DNA from 3 places in the Aliamphritea ceti genome. Region 2 is predicted to be linked to each of the others. Evidence: riboswitches for the same ligand, from Rfam matches in the RefSeq annotation. Region 2 holds a riboswitch; each other region holds the start of a gene.
What was found. A riboswitch is a leader RNA that binds a small molecule or an ion and turns the genes downstream of it on or off. The one in region 2 is predicted to bind cobalamin.
Positions count from the first base shown of each region.

Region 1 (6,690 bases), 280 kb from region 2:
TGCTGGGTATTGTGCTGTTTTCTGTGGCGGCGCTATTTGGCTTGCTGATGTATTCCCTGGGCACATTAAATGAACTTCGCGAAAGCGAATCTCTGGTGGGGAAGCTGAAGCAGGATCAGCTGGCAATGGGGCAGCATGAGCTGGCGTTCGTGACGACATTGCAAGGCGCTTCAGAAACGGGTTTTATTGAGGCTAAATCACGTTTTAACGGCCATTTGTCCGAGGCGATGACGCAGCTTGATGCAGATGCCCAAAGTTCGTTGCAAGTACTGGGAAAGCATTTTGGTGAATATGGTGACAGCTTTGTAAAAGTTGCGGGTCTGTTAAAAACTATTGGTTTGAATGAAAAAGAAGGCTTGCGGGGTGGTTTGCGGGGAGCGGTTCATGCAGCGGAAAAAAATGTTGTCGCGATTAACAGTGATGCGCTTTATGTACGAATTTTGCAGCTACGCAGAAATGAGAAAGATTTTATTATCCGCTCAAATGAAAAATATCTGACGAAATTTACCGGCAACTTTGATAAGGCAATTGCTGTTTTGCGACAAGTGGATTTTAGTCAGGCGCAGCGCAAAGTGACAGTGGACTTACTGGATGATTATAAGCGTCAGTTTATTGCGCTTGTTCAGGCCCGTAAAGAATTAGGGCTAACGGCCGAATCCGGTTTGCGAGGGGTTATGCAGCAGCAGGCTCAGGATACTCAAACCACACTTGATCAGATTAATGTCGGTCTGCAGGCGCATGTTGCTGCTGAAGTATCCCGGGTACAGTTTTTAGCCGTAGGTATTATGATCGCTGTAGCTCTTATCGTAGGGGTAGCGGTTACACTCATTTCCCGCAGTATTCTGTTACCAATTTCTGCGTTGGCGACCTGTATGCAAAAAGTCAGTGCCAGCAAGGATATGACATTGCGATATGAAGGTGGCAATCGCGATGAGCTGGGTAAAATGGGAAGCGACTTTAATGCCATGATGGCTATCTTCCAGACGTTAATTGGTGATGTGGTAAAAGCAATTGGGCATTTGCAGTCGTCTTCGGAACAGTTGGCCAGCAGTGCTAACCGGGCGGCCTCTGATTTACAGAATGAACAGGATGAAGTTGTGCAAATTGCCAGTGCAGTCCACGAGATGGAAGCGGCTATGGCAGAAATTGCCGGCAATACTGAACAGACCTCTTCAACCGCACAAAACTCCCTGAGTCAGGCCGAACAAAGTAAAGCCAGTAATCATGAGTTAATCGACAGCATCCAGAGCCTTGCTGAGCAGGCTAGCGAGACTGATAGTGAGGTGCAGACGCTGAAAAAAGATAGCGAAGAAATTGGTTCAGTATTAGGGGTCATTAAATCCATTGCAGAGCAAACTAATTTGTTGGCTTTAAATGCTTCTATCGAAGCGGCCAGAGCCGGTGAGCAGGGCAGAGGGTTTGCAGTGGTTGCTGATGAAGTGAGGTCGCTGGCGGAGCGTACTCAGGCTTCGGCCAGTGAAATTGAAGGTATGATTACTCAATTGCAGGTCCGTACTAGCAGAGCTACCGAATTGATGGCGGTGAGCCTTAGCCGCAGTCAGCAGAGTGCTGAAAGGGCGGGAGAGAGTATTAATATGCTGGATGCGATTACATCAGATGCCGCGACCATTGTGGATATGACAGCTCAGGTTGCAGCTGCTACAGAAGAGCAAGCGACTGTGGCAGGTGAGATTAATCAGAATGTAGATAAAATCCGGCTGATTATTGATGATGCAAGTGCCCAGACGCAGTTAAATGTAGTTGCCAGTGACGAGGTGGCGGCTCAGGCCCAGCAGCTGAAGCTGGCAGTCGGCCAGTTTGTAACCTGAGATTGATTTTTTGTTTACTCTGAACAGCCGTCGTTTGGCGGCTGTTATTGCCCTTCTTAAGACCTTATTTTATTAAATTGCGACATTTATCCGGCGCTGATTGACAATCTTTGAGCGGTGCAGGTATTGTGCGTTTTCGTTACTGAGTTGCGTGTGCAAACACGCAGGGCAAAGCATTAAAAAATGCATTGCCCGGGAAGTTGGTGAGTTTAGATTTCGGTTGCTGCTGTTGTAATTGCCAAATTATGCAGCGCCAGTTCTGGCAATCCCAACACTGCCCCCGCAACGGTAAATCGATAAAACTGTTTCATTGGCCACCGCGAGCAAATGATTCCCGTGAATCAAAATTAGTGGGAAGGCGAAACAGGGGATGAAAATCCGTCGATGAGTCCGGATACCGACTTGGTAACTTGTTATAACTAGGTGTTGCGGAGGGCTTCACCGAGGCTTAGCGATGTTTCTTCCCACATCTGCTGTGCTGATTCCTCCCAACTCTGGCTGTTTATTTATTCAGACGGAGCAATTCAAACGTGTTCAATTTCAAGCAGTTATCTGCAGCTTTAGTGTTAGGTTCTTCCCTGGTAGCCGGTACGGCTCAGGCACATTTTCAGTTGGTTTATGCCCATGACTCTTTGCGTGAAAAGGGTGGTGAGGTGGTCTTGAAGATGCCATTTACTCATCCTGCTGCCAGCGGCCACGTGATGAAGATGGGTGAGCCTTTAGAATTCTATTCTGTCCGTAAGGGTAAAAAAACTGACCTGATGGATAAACTGGTACCAATTGAGTGGACCAGTGCTGTAGATACAGGCCCTGCGTACGAAGCAAAGGTACGCTTTCGTGGACTGGGCGATAATGTTTTCGTGATGACCCCAGAGCCTTACTACGAAGCTGAAGAAGATATTTACATTCAGCAGGTTACTAAGAACATCATCAATGTTGGCGGCTTGCCAACTGACTGGAACGAAGAGCTGGGTCTTAAAGCAGAGATCGTGCCTTTGACTAAACCGTACGCTATTTATGCTGGCGGTACCTTTACCGGTGTTGTTAAAAGCAATGGCGAGCCAGTTCCTTTCGCTGAAATCGAAGTTGAATACATGAACTACGAGCCGGATGTGAAAAATAATCGTTTCTCTGATCATGCAGAAATGACACCGCCAGCTGATGCATTTGTCACTATGACGATTTTTGCGGATGCCAACGGTACCTTTACATTCGGTATTCCAAAGTCTGGCCACTGGGGCTTTGCTGCTCTGGGAGTAGGTTCAGATACTGAATACAAAGGTAAAGAGTTGTCTCAGGACGCGGTTATCTGGGTTCAGGCTCACGATATTAAATAATCACTGAAGCCGGCAGTTCTGTTAAAGATCTACCGGTTTTACAGTTTCAGGAACAGCTATGCATATAGTAGATGGCGCGCTTTCCGAACCGGTTCTGGCCGGCGGAGCATTACTTGCGATTGCCGGTGTAGCATACGGTCTGAAGAAAATGGACTATGAGCACCTGCCTCAGGTAGGTGTTTTGTCCGCCGCATTCTTTATTGCTTCTTATATTCACTTGCCTATTGGTTTTTCCAGTGTTCATTTGATCCTCAACGGTCTGATTGGTTTGGCGCTGGGCTGGGCGGCGTTCCCTGCATTGCTGGTAGCGTTGATTCTGCAGGCGGTTTTCTTTGGCTTTGGTGGTTTCCTCGTATTAGGGGTCAATACCGTCAACATCGCCTTGCCTGCGGTCATGGTGTACTTCCTTTGCCGACATGGCATAGCCGCGTCTTCTCCAAAAGTAGCTGCTATTTGGGGAGCTATTGGAGGTGCGGGGGCTGTAGCAGTCACAACCGTGATGGTAGCAGGCTCTCTGGCGTTGTCTGGTGAAGCGTTCTGGCTGGCTGCGAAAGCAACGCTGATCGCACATATTCCGGTGATGTTAGTAGAAGGCTTTGTAACGGCCGCTGCTGTGCTGCTGATTCGTAAGGTTAAACCAGAATTTCTGCATCTCGCGGAGGATTGGGATAATGCGTAAGTTATTTGTATTGCTGGCAATGCTGTTTGCTTTGCCAGCCAGTGCTCACAATGTTGTGGGTGGTGTATATGCGATTGGCAGCACCATTGAAGGTGAAGCGGGTTTTTCAAACGGTGATATGGCCTCTGCCGGCACTAAGGTGATCGTGACAGATGCTGCTGGCAATGTATTGCTGGAAACAGAAACCGATGATGAAGGCTTCTTTACTATGGAAGCAACCACCCGGATTGATCATATCTTCCGGATGGAAATGGGAAGTGGCCATGTTTTGGAAATGACGCTGCCTGCAGAAGAATTGTCAGAATCTCTGGCCGGTGGTGATACTGCTGTAGCAGCTTCAGCCGCTAAGGCGTCAACAGGTTCTGCTGTGCAATACGACGAAGCTGCTATGCAGGGCATGATTGAGAAAGCCGTTGCTAAACAGGTTAAACCGCTGCGTAAAGAGTTACGTGCGTTCCAGGAGAAAGCAGGTTTACAGGATGTTCTTGGCGGTATCGGTTACATCTTCGGACTGTGCGGTATTGGAATGTGGTGGCGTCAGCGTAAGCAGGCGCAAGCTGCTCAGGCAGTCTGATTAAACGGCAAGGAGACAGATTTGCCACAAAATCTGGAACATAGCGGTACGTCCTGGAAAGGGCAGCAGCTGAAGCATCATAGCTCGGTGATCGATATTCTCGATCCTCGGGCGAGAGTTGCCGCGGCGGTGCTGTTTGCTTTCGCAGTTGTGCTGTCGCATAACTTTGCGGTACTTATTTTTGGGCTGGCCCTGGCACTGGTAGTGGCGGCGCTGGCCAAACTCAATTTTAAGCGCACTCTGCGACGTGTGATTGCTATGGATATGTTCATGATATTCCTGGTCATCATGTTGCCGTTTACGACGCCAGGTAAAGAAATGTTCAGCCTGTTTGGCTTTTCCGCCAGTGTCGAAGGTTTGCTGCATGCCTGCAAAATTGCACTGAAAGCAAATGCGGTTGTACTGGCGTTGCTAGGTTTAGTTGGCACGATGGGAGCTACAACTCTCGGGCACGCAATGGCACGCTTAAAAGTGCCGGAAAAGCTGGTCCACTTGCTGATGTTTACCGTGCGTTATCTGGACGTTATCGGTCAGGAATACAAACGTATGCGCCGGGCGATGCAGGCTCGTGCATTTGTGTTGCGCAGTAATATGCATACCTGGCGTTCCATGGGATATCTGGTAGGTATGTTACTGGTGCATTCGCTTGAGCGTTCTGAGCGAATTATGGCGGCAATGAAGTGTCGTGGGTATCAGGGTAAATTGTATTTGCTGGATAACATGGCAATGGTTCGTCATGACTATTACTTTATTGCCCTGACTGGCTTCTGTTTAGCCATTCTTGTTGGACTGAATTTTTATTAAGGCAGATGTTCAGGTTGGATGTCTGTTGTTACAAACTTGAGATAGAACTATGACAAACATGAATAAGACCGCATTACTTGAAGTCCGTGGTCTCAGCTATCGCTACCCGCGTCGGGGCGTTGTGCTGGATGCGGTTGATTTCAGTTTGCATAGTGGAGAACGCGTTGCGCTGACTGGCGCAAATGGTGCAGGCAAAACGACTCTGCTGCATTTGCTGATGGGTCTGAAAAAGGCCAAACAGGGCGATATCATTGCGTTTGGTAAAACCCGTAGTGAAGAATCTGACTTTGTTGAAGTACGCGGAAAAGTGGGGTTCCTGTTTCAGGATCCTGATGATCAGCTGTTCTGCCCGACCGTTATCGAAGATGTTGCTTTTGGCCCACTAAACCTGGGTAAAACCCAGAACGAAGCCATGGACATTGCCAGCAAAACGCTGGAGTCGTTAGGAATGGCAGGTTTTGAAGAGCGGGTAACGCATCAGCTTTCTGGTGGTGAAAAACGCATGATTACCCTGGCATCTGTATTAGCCATGGAACCGGATGTGTTATTGCTGGACGAGCCAAGTAATGCGTTAGATTCTAAGGCCCGGGAGCGTTTACTGACAACCTTACAGAACCTGCCACAGGCGATGATTATTATCTCCCATGACGACAGTTTTCTTGAACAGCTGGCAACCCGCTGGGTGCGGTTGCAGGATGCTGGCCTGGTCGATTACCAGACTAGCCTGAGTGCTGTGCCGGCCTGATTTTTGAGGCGTCTTTTTATTAGATCCGATAAATAGATCAGACAGAATCTTATGAGTAGCTTTTTTAGCCCGTTAGCCCATCCAGTATTTCGCTGGTTGTTTTTTGGACAGGTCGTATCTCTGTTAGGGACAGGGATGGCAACGGTCGCCCTGGCTTTAATGGTTTATGATCTGAGCCCGCTACAGGCTGGTCTGGTTCTGGGCTCTGCGCTGGCGGTTAAAATGGTTGCTTATCTGTGTGTAGCGCCGGTTGTGGGAGGGTACAGTCATGCATTCCCCCGCCGAAGCTGGCTTGCCGGGCTCAACCTGGGGCGCGCAGTTATCGTTTTCTTACTGCCACTGGCTACTGACGTGTGGCAAATATTCATACTGATCTTTTTACTGAATGCACTGGCTGCCGGCTATACACCAGTCTATCAGGCGTTACTGCCAGATGTTTTGCCTGATGAAGATGAATACACCCGGGCACTTTCTCTGTCCCGTCTGGCAATGGAGCTGGAAAGCCTGCTCAGCCCAGCTTTGGCTGCCGGCTTATTGCTGATCACGTCTTATGAATTACTCTTCCGCCTGAATTCTATCGCTTTCGTTTTGGCTGCTGGTTGTATTTTCTTGGTACAGGTACCAAAAGCGGCAGCCAATGAACGCACTGGTGGGGTTTGGCAGCATGTTAGCTTTGGCATAATCAGTTACTTTAAGACGCCGCGGTTACGCGGTGTTCTGGC
Region 1 covers NZ_AP025282.1:3,320,604-3,327,293, reverse strand. The annotation lists gene OCU49_RS15315 (methyl-accepting chemotaxis protein) at 1-1,829, shown strand, start outside; cobalamin riboswitch at 1,957-2,249, shown strand; gene OCU49_RS15310 (DUF4198 domain-containing protein) at 2,360-3,166, shown strand; gene cbiM (cobalt transporter CbiM) at 3,225-3,845, shown strand; gene OCU49_RS15300 (NikL family nickel/cobalt ECF transporter subunit) at 3,838-4,419, shown strand; gene cbiQ (cobalt ECF transporter T component CbiQ) at 4,441-5,223, shown strand; gene OCU49_RS15290 (energy-coupling factor ABC transporter ATP-binding protein) at 5,273-5,968, shown strand; gene OCU49_RS15285 (MFS transporter) at 6,020-6,690, shown strand, end outside.
Region 1: linked by a shared signal. The riboswitch ahead of OCU49_RS15310 (DUF4198 domain-containing protein) and the one ahead of OCU49_RS13995 (ABC transporter ATP-binding protein) in region 2 are both predicted to bind cobalamin.

Region 2 (6,690 bases):
CATTCGAGGGAAGCTGGCTATATAGCGACAACCTGCCAGTACTTCATCTGGTCAGTTCATCTACATCGGCAGTATCACAGCAACAATATCTGCAACCAGTGAAACCGCTTAACGACCTCACTGTGTTGTCATCAGACTGTGCAGGCCAGCAATTAATTGACCATCTGGCTTTTCAGGGCGACGACTATAACGCGCTGATACAACGCCTTGATCAGCATCAGGCAACCTACTTTGAACGCACCGTTCCACTGAGTAATGAACATCAGGTTTTCATTGTCGGGCCTGAGCAACTCAAGCTGGAAATTCTTTTCAGTCAGAACAAAACACCATTGCCCTGAAAATCCGTGAGCAAACACCATGACTGCAACTTCAGCAGTCGCCACCACATTCAAAATCACCAGCCGTTAACCAAGGAATACACATGTCAGATCTGAACCTTCAAAGTCAGGGCCGCATCGGCCAGACAAGCACAGCTAACCGAATCGTCATGGCGCCCATGACCCGAGCCCGCACCACTCAACCCGGCGATATTCCCAATGCCCTGATGGCTGAGTATTACGCACAGCGTGCCAGCGCCGGACTGATCATTTCAGAAGCTACTCAAATTTCACCCCAGGGCCAGGGATATTCCTATACCCCAGGTATATTTTCAGAAGCACATTTACAAGGCTGGAAACTGGTGACAGAAGCAGTGCACCAGGCTGAAGGTAAAATTTTCTCCCAGTTATGGCATGTTGGCCGCATGTCCCATGAATCTTTCCATACCGACGGAAAACCCGTCGCACCTTCAGCTATCGAACCCATGGCTCAGGTATGGATAGTTGATGAAAATGGTGAAGGACAAATGCTCGATTGCCCAACACCCCGGGCCCTCAACTTGCCAGAAATCAGACATATTATTGCGGACTACCGGCAAGCAGCCAGTAACGCTATTAATGCAGGCTTTGATGGTGTTGAAATACATGCAGCCAACGGCTATCTGATTGACCAGTTTATGCGCCGCAGCTCGAACACCCGCACTGATAACTACGGCGGCTCAATCGAAAATCGTATCCGCTTTGCCTGTGAAGTTACCGCTGCAGTCTGTGAAACAATCGGCGCTGAAAAAGTAGGTATCCGGCTGGCGCCATTTATTACCCAGCGCGGCATGAACGACAGCGAAGCCATTGAAGCGATTCTGCAGGCGGCACGCTACTTCAACGATCTAGGCATTGCTTACATTCATCTGGCAGAAGCTGACTGGGAAGATGCGCCTGTTGTAACCGACAGCTTTCGTCATATTCTCCGGGATGTGTTTGATGGTGCCATTATTGTTGCCGGTAATTTTACCCAGGCAAGCGGCGAACAGCTGATTCAAAGCGGCATGGCTGATTACATAGCCTACGGACGTAAGTTCATTACCAACCCCGATCTGCCGCGACGTTTCGCCGAAAACCTGCCTTTGGAATGCCTTAAAGATAAGAGCAACCTGTTTGGTGGAACAGCAATCGGCTATACCGATTACCCTGCACTCCCTGACTAAGCAAATACTCAAGTCAATTGCACAACAGCATGACACAGCGCCAACTCAGGATGCCTGAAGGTATCCTGAGTAACTACGGTACTTTTTACTAAATTGATAATATTTGGGGATGTAATTACCTATGGATTTCCGTAGTATCTACTTAATACGAAAGGGAATTCTCAGAAAACATAGACGAAGGATCAGCAGCTTTTCTGTCATAAGGCTTATTGCATGTTCGGACGTATCGTCGGAATACCCTTACCCTCCGGTAAGTATCACAATTTAATCAGCCCAGCTATCAAAGCGATTACCGCCGTGCTGACTCTGTGCTTACCAGTGCACATCCAGGCGGCATCCGCTCCGGCTAATCTGGAACTGATTACTGAAGACTTCCCACCGTTACAAATCCAGCTGAATAATCAGCCAAAAGGCTATGTTGTAGAATTTATTCAAGCACTGGTAAAAGAAGCCGCGCAACAACAGCCAATGGTAATAAAGGAAGTACACTTCGTCCCCTGGCGGCGGGCAATCAAAATGTCTCAGGACGGACCGAATAAACTGTTTTTTTCAATTTCACGCAACCAACAGCGCGAAAGTAAATATCACTGGATCGGCCCTGTATCACCCTATGAAGTCGTGGTCTATAAACATAAAGACGGCCCGACTCTGGTACCTACCAAACTCGATCAGCTAAAACCTTATCGGGTTGCAGTACAGGCCGGAGGCAGTCTGGACACTTACTTTACCGAGCAAGACTTCACCCCAGTAAGAGTCTCCTATACTCGCCAAACTATCAAAATGCTCCGTGCTAATCACATCGATTACGCACCACAAGTAAACAGCTTTCTCTATCGTATTGAAGAATTTGGCTACAACCCTGATGATTTCATACCGGTAATGAAAGTCGATGATCTTTCGAAGCAGTTATGGCTTGCTGCCAGCCCGGAGACACCACTGGAAGTCGTACATGCCCTGCAGGCTGCATATATAAAACTGTCTGAGATAAACCTGTTAGATGATCTGATAAGTATATATACGCCAAACAGCCCGGTGATGCTGGAATATAGATTACAAAAACGGCTGAAAAACCAGTTCTGAATTCTCAGTACTCAGGTACGCAGCTAGCGACGCGCTAACAAATAGCAAAAATAACTGCCACCTACTGCTCCAGTGATGATGCCAATCGGCAATTCCTGCGGCGCCAGTAATATGCGTGCCACTATATCTACACCTAACATAAAGCCAGCGCCTGCCAGCGCACATAACGGCAGTAAAATACGGTTATCGCCACCCACAAAAGTGCGCATAATATGTGGCACAACTAAACCAACAAAACCAATCGTCCCGGTAAGAGACACGATAATACTTGTCACCAAAGTCGCCAGTAAGAGAACCGTTACTCGCACCCTGTTAACTGAGATGCCCAGAGCAGCCGCGCTCTCCTGCCCCATCATCAGTGCATTCAAATTACGCGCCTGCCAGATAAGTAGAATCAGCCCTGCAGAAATCACCGCCACCGGAATCGGTAACAAATCCCAACGCGCTCTCCCCAAGCCACCTAGCATCCAGAAGACTACTGCTTGCGCAGCCCGCTGATCACCCAGAAAAATAAGCGCATTCGTACCGGCCATGAGTAAAAAGGAAATCGCTACCCCGGCAAGCACCATACGATCAGGTCGCTGATTTTCAGGACGACGGATTAACAGCAATAACAGAAAGAAAGATAACAATCCGCCGGCAAAGCTAAATACTGGCATGGTGTAAGCACCAATCACTAAACCTATGTGGGAAATAACCAACACAGCACCCAGTGAAGCACCGGAAGAAACACCCAATAGAAAAGGATCAGTCAGTGGGTTACGGGTAGCGGCCTGCAAAGCAGCTCCGGCAACAGCTAAACCTGCACCAGCCAGCATCGCCAATATTACCCGTGGCACCCGTAGCTCATTAATAATGACAGCCTGAGAGCGGCGCCAGTCAGGCTCGATCATAGTGCCAAGCCAATCCGGACTAATGCCATGTAGCAGAATGCCCAGCACTTGTGCCGGGCTAATCTGGCTAACACCTATCATGATGCCAGCCAGCGAAAACACCAGGATAATCAGCAGCAGAACACTGCCAGTCAACCGTGGACTGTAGGTATGACTCAAAAGTTTAACGTCCGGTCAGATACATCTTCTCAGCCAGTTTCTCGACTGCCTGAACATTCAGTGGGCCCGGGGTAATTTCACCGTATTCAAGCGGCAAAAAGCGATCATTCTTCACAGCGTCCAGCGTAGAAAGTACCGGATGGCTCTTAATAAATTCCCATGAACCTTTCCAGCCGCCTTGCTGATAATCAACCAGAATAAAGAAATCAGGCTCAGCATCCATAACCGCTTCAATGCCTACTTTGCCCCAGCTGGTATCAATATTATCCATCACATTTTCACCACCAGCCGCACGGATCAGCGCAGTTGGCATGCCAAAACGGCCAGACGTGAAGATCTTGTCTTCACCGGAGTCATACAGGAATACTTTTACTGGCGGCTTCCCTTCAGTGTTATCAGCTACTGTCTGCAAGCGGGACTTCCAGCCATCAACCAGCGTTTCGGCTTTTTCCTTTACGCCAAACACAGCGCCAAGGCGCAGCACGTCTTTATACAGCAGATCCATAGAAGCATCCGGACCTGACTTAGTCAGATGCACACATGATTCCGTCAACTCGAGAACAGGTACACCTAATTCTCCCAGACTCTGCGGCGTCAGTTCACCGTCGGTGCGCATGCCGTAGTTCCAACCGGCAAAAAACAAATCTGGATCTGCACTAAGAACGTTTTCAGTGGTCGGGTTCTTTGGTGCTAATTCCGGAATATCACCGCGTTCACGATCATATTCAGGGGAGGTTTTATACCAACCGGTAATCCCGGTCAGGCCTGCAACGCTTTTCTGAATACCCAGTGCAAATGCCATCTGACTCATATTCTGATCATGAATCACTGCCCGCTGTGGTGCAGCATCAAAAGTAACTGTACGACCACAACTATCAACGGTAACAGGGAAATCAGATGCCTGACTAAGCGGCGCCAGACTGGCAAGGAGGACTGCTGAACTGAACATTAGAGCGCGCATGTGCTTGTTCCTTCTTCTTTTTTGTGCAAGAAAAAAAGGGGAGCGAGGTGGCATAAAACGACCACTGCTCCCAAGGGTTAGAGTAGGTATTGGCACTCACGGCAAAAACTTTTTCGAATAACTCTGGGGTCAGTACTGTTTGAGGGCTACCCTCTCCCACTAACCGCCCCTGCTGCATGACTAGCACCCGATCGCAATAACGCGCCGCCAGTGGGAAATCATGCAGAGACACTAAACTGCTGACCGGTAACTTTCGTAATAACTGCATCAGACTGAGCTGATGCTCAATGTCCAGATGATTACAGGGCTCATCGAGCACCAGTAACTGCGGTTGCTGCACCAGTGCCCGACAGATCATCACGCGCTTACGCTCACCGCCTGACAGCTCACTGATATCCCGATCCAGATAACGGCTTAAATGAAACTGCCTGACAGCATCATTAATCACCTGCTCTGCATCCGGATCATTACCGGTAAACCAGTGCTGGTGCGGCGTACGGCCTGTCGCAATCACCGAACGAACACTCAGCTGAAAATCAGCGGGCATTTCCTGCGTTACAGCAGCAACCTGCAGCGCCCGTTGCCGATCTGTAAGGTCACGGACATTCCGACCATTCAGACAGACAGATCCGGCATATTGGCGCAAAGCACCAAACAGGCAGCGCAGCAGAGTCGTTTTACCGGCACCGTTAGGCCCCAGCACTCCGACAACTTCGCCAGGACGCATACTGAAACTGACATCATCGAGCAGCAAACGCTGTTGATCGCCAGACACAGTCAAGTCCTTAACCTGCAGCAGATCAGCCACGGCTTTAACTACCGGTTATTCCGGAAGGATATTGTGTAATTTCGAATTGTCTTTGCCATGTGTAACCTATGTTCACACACGGACAAGCTTGCCCAGGAAAAAAAGCTAAAAAGCTTTTTGCCCAGAACCGCCCACCGCGATTGTATAAGGGTAATCAACAGGCTGGTTTCCGGGCTTAACAGTTGGCAGATGCCGGCGATCAACCCTTCCCAAGCATTTGCTCAGTGGTATTGCTGATCGCTAAACTGTAATTACCGTTGCGGGGGCAGCGCCGGAGTTACACCGGCTTCCCAATTATCAGCCGAACATAAAATGTTCGGCTGCACCTGTCGCGTACAGAATTAGTTGGCCAGCATATTATTTAGGAAATCAGAGAAACACAACCCCTGTTTACGGATATTTTTTCACCGGCCTGAACGGTCCTTTACACCGCCCTGCTTTAGACCAAAGCCTGATCCAGCGCTGACAATGCCGCAAACACTCATGCTTTAGGCGTGCACACATAGATAACAATAAGTTTCATTTGTCTTTGTATATCCAACTCTCTATCATCGCTCAATACAGTCGGGGAACCAGATTTCTGGTTGAGATTGCACACGTTTACTCACGCGTGTTGAACCCGTAGAACCTGATCCAGTTAATTGGCGTAGGAAATCTGTGAACATCGCTTACAGCTATTCTTCTCACTGCCCTGTTTTGGATCTATCCGTTGTTAACGCCAAACGCAGGAAAGCCCCATGTCGCAGTCACCCAACACCCCTATCGTCCTTAGCGTAGCTGGCTCAGACAGCGGCGGCGGTGCTGGTATTCAGGCAGACATCAAAGCAATTTCCGCAACCGGCAGTTATGCCTGCACAGTCATTACCGCACTGACAGCTCAAAACACCCGTGGTGTATCCGGCGTAATGGCTGTTCCCGGAGACTTCATTGAACAGCAGTTCGAAGCAATTTTCAGTGATATCCAAGTAGATGCCGTCAAAATCGGCATGCTTGGCGATTCAGCCACTATCAGCACTGTTGCTGCAGCTATCCGCAAATATAAGCCTGAATACGTGGTGTTAGATCCGGTGATGGTCGCGACCAGTGGCGATGTTTTACTTGCTGCTGAAGCAACTGACACCCTGATAAACGAACTGATACCACTTGCGGACGTTATCACGCCTAACTTGCCCGAAGCGCAGGCATTACTGGCAGCCCGCCCGGCTCTCAATACCACTGACATGAACGAGACCGAAGCACAGTGTAAGCAATTGCTAAGCTACGGCTG
Region 2 covers NZ_AP025282.1:3,041,746-3,048,435, forward strand. The annotation lists gene OCU49_RS13970 (VOC family protein) at 1-338, shown strand, start outside; gene OCU49_RS13975 (alkene reductase) at 422-1,522, shown strand; gene OCU49_RS13980 (substrate-binding periplasmic protein) at 1,736-2,602, shown strand; gene OCU49_RS13985 (FecCD family ABC transporter permease) at 2,626-3,654, opposite strand; gene OCU49_RS13990 (ABC transporter substrate-binding protein) at 3,659-4,615, opposite strand; gene OCU49_RS13995 (ABC transporter ATP-binding protein) at 4,560-5,390, opposite strand; cobalamin riboswitch at 5,567-5,768, opposite strand; TPP riboswitch at 5,979-6,094, shown strand; gene thiD (bifunctional hydroxymethylpyrimidine kinase/phosphomethylpyrimidine kinase) at 6,161-6,690, shown strand, end outside.

Region 3 (6,690 bases), 1.4 Mb from region 2:
CCCTCACCCGAAATACCTTATTGGCAAACAAGAACAACACAGCGCTTAGCCTGCTGGTAATTGATATTGATCACTTCAAAACACTTAACGATAACTGTGGCCATAGCTTTGGCGACACAGTACTGACGCAGGTTGCCAGTTTGCTGCAACAACGTGCACGTAGTCAGGATTTCTGTGCCCGCTATGGCGGTGAAGAATTTGTAGTACTACTGCCAGGCACCGAATTACAGGGCGCCGCTAAACTGGCTGAAGAATATCGGGAGACTGTCGCCAACACTGACTTTGACAGTGAAAAGCTTACCATCAGTATCGGTGTTGCCGAATTCCGGGGACAGTCTCCGGAAGACTTATTCGATGCGGCAGATAAAGCGCTGTTAACGGCTAAACGTCAGGGTCGAAACCGTGTCATTTCCGATCAGACTGTAGCCTGACAGAACACAGACTCAACATCGCTTCTCTGACCTTCTGCTATTCAGTCTCTTTAGCCATCAAACCTTCAGACACATTCAGAAGGAAAACCCGCATGTGCTGCTATCGCGCCCATCAGGGAATCCTGTTCCTCTGAACAACGGTTTTCCCACTGATCAAAATGAATAAGATCCTGCAGCGGTTGACGAGGCAACCATCCGGCTGACTCCAGTTCAGGTCTGTCATAAAAGTGATCCACATAGCCGATGCACAGATATGCAACAGGCACTATATCCTGAGGAATACCCAATACTTGCTGGAGTTTTTCCTGCTCCATAATACTCACCCAGCCGACACCAAGCCCTTCTGCCCGGGCTGCCAACCACAGGTTTTGCACGGCACATACACTGCTATAGAGATCCATCACCTTCATGTGCGTGCGCCCGATAACCGTCGGTCCGGTTCGCTTGCGGTCACAGGTGATACAGATATTCAAAGGTGACTCAAGAATACCCTCGAGTTTCAGAGATTTATAAGTGTCCTGTTTGTCTTCGGTGAACATTTCGGCGGCTTCATCATGTGCCTGATCAAACAAACCTCTGACACGCTGACGTACCCCGGCATCACGAATCACCATGAAATCCCAGGGCTGCATAAAGCCAACCGAAGGCGCATGATGAGCCGCATACAAAACCCTGCTCAGTACATCGTCGGGAATGCTGTCGGGACGGAATTGTCCACGCACATCGCGACGGTTAAAAATGGTTTTATACAGGCCGTGAATTTCTTCCGGGTTAAAGCTGATATTTTCCTGATGCGGAAAATCGATTGGTAAGTGCCCCATAGGTATTCCCCTTAATATGGTGGCGGTAAGTGCCTGTCCAAACACTTTTCTGATACTTACAGGCCGGTCTTCTGACTCAGGATCAACTTCTGTAAACACCTTCCCGAGAATACTCAGTGGCTGGTCGTAACCTGTTTACAGAATCCCCTTTACAGCGCTGGGCACGTACTGGATTCTCACCAGTTTCCCGATTCTCCTCTGACGCTATTTAAAGCATCAGCGGCACCTGTATGTGGATTTTTTGGTTGTAAAACTTCTCTAACTGAATGTCTCTGCTAAACCATTAAAGAAAGCTATTCTAAAAAACATTTATATAAAGACTGCAGATAACAAACAAGTGAAATCGTTAAGAGTTTAGACAGGGATCAACATATAGCAGGGAAAAAACCGCAGATGAACAAGCCCGGACAATGACATCATCCGGGCTTAACAAAGCAGCATGCTCCTGCTTAACCCGGATAGAATGACGCCAGGCCAGTGTCAGAAGATGCCTCAGACTGTCGGGCTGAAAGCTGTTTATTTAACAGCGTCAAACCACTGCCTAGTTTATTCAGATCTGGCATCTGGGTTTCCGACGCAGCGAACAACACCCGCTCTAATAATCTCAACTGTTCTTTTAGCTCACCATCAGCAACAGATTTAAGCCCGGTAATACCGCCAACCGGCAATTGTCCCTGACGATAACAGCCATCACCCCAATGCTTTACCGCCCGGTGAACTGCAACCAATTCCTGCCCGGCAAGCGCTTGCTGCACAGTAGAAAAAGAATCTTTAATTGCTGCACGGAGTTTGTGATCCGATTTTGAATCAGTGGCAGTAGCTGCTAACAAACGTCGAATCTGCTGACGTTGTTTAATCAAGAGTATTGCCAATACAACCAGCAACAATGCCCAGGCAAGGTTTGCCCAAATTAACCATGCAGCCAATGGTGACTGCTGATAAACAATTTGTACTTCGTTCTGTTGCTGAGCCACATTATTTTGTAGCGGAGCAGTTGGTTGAACAGTCGCAGCCGGCGTGGCCGAAGCGCTGCCCGCAAGCGCAGGTAATACTTCTATACTGCGGGCAGGTAATCGCGCCAGCTCTTCACGGTTTTCAGTACTGTTCCACCACTTAACGACCAGTTCAGGTATTTCAATCTGTCCTTCCTGAACAGGTACTATGGCAAGGCTACGTTGCCGGGCGTGGATCACCCCGCGGGATGTATTATCTTCGGTATTTTGCAGCGGCTCAGAATAAATATTCACCCCGGTAATATCCGCCAGTTCCAGGGTTGGTAACTGCTCAGGCGCAGCACCTACAGTTGCCAGAGTAATGGTTCGGGTAAGGGACTCTCCTAAACGAATCTGCTCCGGTAGCTGACTCCAACCTTCGGAAAGATCCAGCTTATTCGCTACCAGCCAGTCTGCCTGCGTGAAGCCCGCCGGACGGGCTTTGACCTTAACAGTTTCAGCTCCCATCTCCAGACGTACCTTTTGCGCACTACGGTTATTCAACAAATTACGTCGCCCAACCTGAATCTCCAGACTTTGAGCAAGAATATCTAATACGCCGACCTTACGTGGGAATACCGCATAAGCCACTTCGTAAACGCCGAAACGCCGGCCGTCCCGGGTAGTTTCATACTGGTTATCACCCAGCTCTATTATCTGAGCATCAGGCAACTCAAACGGTTGCATTTCCAGGCCACCAACAGCAATGCCGTATAACAGTCGACGGGTGACTATCAGCTGCTCATTTTCAAATACTTCTGACTTATCCAGATGCAGTTCAACCCGCAAATCATCTGTAGAGTCCGTGAGCGGTGGTGGCTCAGTTACTTCAATGGTAATGGCTTCACTGCGAATACCATCCAGCTCAAACGCGGGGATGACCAGCGTGCCTTTTTGCCTGGGGTTAAGGATCAGACGCCACTTAACCGTGCGGGTAATATCGCCATTCACAATTGAAGTGTTGCGGCCAACTGCGCGATTAATTACATCAAAAAAAGGTTCAAGCAAGCCAAAGTCTGGCTCGCCATCAACCGAGCCTTCAGCCACAACTGTAAGCGTCAGGCTGTCACCGAGTGCAATCCTGTTACGGTCAACCTTGGCTTCCAGACTCGCTGCTAATACGCTATTCGTAACCAGCACCATACACATGCTGGTTAAAAGCTGAACTATATATTGTCTCACCACCGTTGCTCCTGCGCCGGTTGCCAGTCGCCATTCTGATAGGCCTGACGTTTCTTCTGATATTCGTAATCAAACTTGTTACGCAGTAACCCTGTGGGGTCTTCCGGTAACTGCCCCAGCCATTTTTGCAAAGCCGCTTCTTCGTCAGTCTGTTCAGGCTGGCTCTGAGTTACCTGTTGAGCAGCACTTTGCTGTTCATCCTGCGAGCCTTCTTCGGCTGAGTCTGCCTGCTGTTCAGCCTGGGCCTGCTGTTTATCCAGCGCCTCCTGTTGTTGCTGCTCTAACTGCTGGCGAAGTTGTTCTGCCTGATCCTGCTGGCTTTGCTCAGACTGGCTTTGCTCTGACTCGCTATTGTCAGATTCACTTTGGCCCTGCTGGTTTTGATCTTGCTGATTCTGGCCTTGTTGGTTTTGATCTTGCTGATTCTGGCCTTGCTGGTTCTGATCTTGCTGATTCTGGCCCTGTTTATTCTGATCTTCCGGGCTTTTATCCTGCTGGCTCTGATCTTGTTGACTGTCACTCTGCTGGCTCTGACTTTGCTGATTTTGTTGCTGCTTAATCAGTTCCTCAATCAGATCTTTATTCGCCTGAGCATCTTCGTGCTGTGGCTGCTGTTCCAGAACCTGCTTATATGCATCCAGCGCTTCATTCAGCTTACCGGCTTTAGCCAGCGCATTACCGCTGTTGTACAGTCCTTCTGCATCGCCTGCAGCAGCGAACTGTTCAGCAGCTGCGGTAAAATCACCATTACGGTAACGGGCCGTGGCCTGCCAGTCCGGGTGCTGAAACAACTCAGCTGCCGTTGCATTATCCCCCTGGGTTAAAGCCTCGGCGGCTTGCTGATCCTGCGTCTGCCACAAGCTTTGCCAACGGCTTCCCACTTTATCCTCTGCCACTTCAGCGGCATATACCGGAGGGCTCTGCGCTACGGGTAACGCCAGCACAAAAAGTACTGTCAACAACCAGCCGCGCCGAAACGCCAGTGCAGCCAATGGCAACATCAGCAGGACTAACCAGCTACCAGCTTCCTGCCACTGATCAAAAGTTTGCTCCAGAGCCTTTGTGTGTGAATCATCCGTATCCGTTGGTAAAAAGTCTGAAGCAGCAGTAATCAGGCCTTCAATATCACTGTTATCAAGACGCATCGGGGTATAAATTCCACCGGTATCAGTCGCCAGTTTACTCAGCCTTCCAGCATCTAAGCGCGCCACCACAATTTTACCTGCTGCATCTTTTGCAAACCCTTCAGCAAGCGGGATAGGCGCGCCTTCTGCCGTCCCAATGCCCATGACTGACAATGTAAAATCCGTACCCGCAGGTAACTCATTAAACAGCTGACCAATTGCGCTAGCTGCCTGAGCGGTTACACCGTCGGTCAGTAATACCAACGAGCCCTGTTGGCGTTTATCCTGCCTGAGTAGCTCCAGCGCCAGAGCAACTGCTTCTTCTGTATGGCTGCCCTGAATGGGCATAATGGCCGGCGATAATCCCGGCAACAGCGCCAGCAAAGTTTGCTGGTCATCACTCAGGGGAGCCAGCACATGAGAGTCTCCGGCATATACCACCAGCGCAGTCATACCTTCATCACGAGCTTTAATCAGATCGGTAAGCTTATAGCGCATCCGTTCCAGCCGGCTGGGCGCCACGTCCCGCGCCATCATCGAAGGGGATAAATCCATCACGATGACCATAGCATCGCCTGTCTGATATACCGGCTGAGGCAGCCTTTCCCAGGCAGGCCCCGCCAATGCCAATATACCCAGTAACCAGCCAATTCCCAACGCGACAAATACCCGTGTTGATAAACGGCCACTTTGTCCGTCTATCAGATAATCCCGCAAGCCAGGGGCAATCAGTGTCTGCCAGCTCACCCGGGCAGACTGTATCTGCCATAAACCAAACAACAGAGCAGGAATTACCGGTAACAGTAATAACCATAAGGGGCGAATAAAGTGAAATTCAGCCAGCATGCTTCACCTCACTTTTCGATGTGTTTGAGCGACGACGGCGGGATAACAGATTCACCATCGCCCACCCCATACTCAGCAACAATGCCAGGCCAGCTGGCCAGAAAAACAACGCCTGTTGCGGGCGAACCTGCTGAGCGTCATGTTCGGTGGGCTCCAGCTCATCCAGCAAAGAATAAATCTTGATTAATTCTTCAATATTACGGGCCCGGAAATAACGACCGCCGGTACTCTCAGCAATCTGCTGCAGCGTTGCCTCATCAAGGTCAGCCGAAGGATTCACCTTGCGGTTGCCAAAAAAGCTGCGCACTATCATTTCATCGGCACCAAAACCCAGGGTATAAATCTTCACGCCCTGTTCGGCTGCAACTCTGGCAGCTTCCAAAGGATCAATCGCACCGGCGGTATTTGCGCCGTCGGTCAGTAAGACCATTACCCGGCTTTGCTGAGGCCGGTCTGCCAGCCGTTTAATGCCCAGTGCGATTGCATCACCGATTGCCGTTTCAGGCCCGGCAAAGCCAATTTGAGAATCGTTGAGGAATTGTCCAAGTGTGGCGTGATCGAACGTGAGTGGCGCCTGTATATAGGCATTACTGCCAAACAAAATCAGGCCCAACCGGTCTTGCGGGCGGCGGGTAATAAAGCCATCCATAACAATTTTAATGCCCTGCAAGCGGTTCAGAGAAGTCTTGTTCAACACCATATCTTTAGTTTCCATACTGCCGGACACATCCACGGCTAACATCAGATCCCGACCGCTGGCGGCTAATGGTTGCGGTTCACCTAACCAGACAGGCCGGGCGGCGGCCAATAGCAGTAATAGCCAGATAGCTATCAACAGAATCAACGGTGCCCGTCCCTGTATGACTTGCCCCGGCGCTTGTTGTGAACTCTGCAACTGTTGGTAATAGGGTATCCGTAACGCCGCTTCAGGCCGGGCCACTGGCGGCAATAGCCAATAAACCAGTGCCGGTACAGGTAATGCCAGTAATAGCCAGGGGAGCTGTAAACTAAGCATGCTCATGCTCCCCGTTCCGGGTTGCTGTTAACAGGCTTAGCTTATGGCTGCGCAGCCATTTCAGTAACTCCTGGTGAACAGCCACCACATCAGTTTCTTTCAGTGTCAGCGTTGGCGCATATAGCGAGGTCAGGCTGGCAGAGAAACTATCCAGTGAAGTACCTGGCGCCACCCGCTGCAGTTCATCAAGCCAGCGCTGGCTACTTAACCCCGCTACCCGGTTTACCTGCCCCTGGGTGATATATACCTGTTTCAGCAGCCGGTTTACCTGTTGCAGGT
Region 3 covers NZ_AP025282.1:1,639,419-1,646,108, reverse strand. The annotation lists gene OCU49_RS07510 (sensor domain-containing diguanylate cyclase) at 1-431, shown strand, start outside; gene bluB (5,6-dimethylbenzimidazole synthase) at 497-1,252, opposite strand; cobalamin riboswitch at 1,297-1,497, opposite strand; gene OCU49_RS07500 (BatD family protein) at 1,702-3,426, opposite strand; gene OCU49_RS07495 (VWA domain-containing protein) at 3,423-5,396, opposite strand; gene OCU49_RS07490 (vWA domain-containing protein) at 5,386-6,411, opposite strand; gene OCU49_RS07485 (DUF4381 domain-containing protein) at 6,404-6,690, opposite strand, start outside.
Region 3: linked by a shared signal. The riboswitch ahead of bluB (5,6-dimethylbenzimidazole synthase) and the one ahead of OCU49_RS13995 (ABC transporter ATP-binding protein) in region 2 are both predicted to bind cobalamin.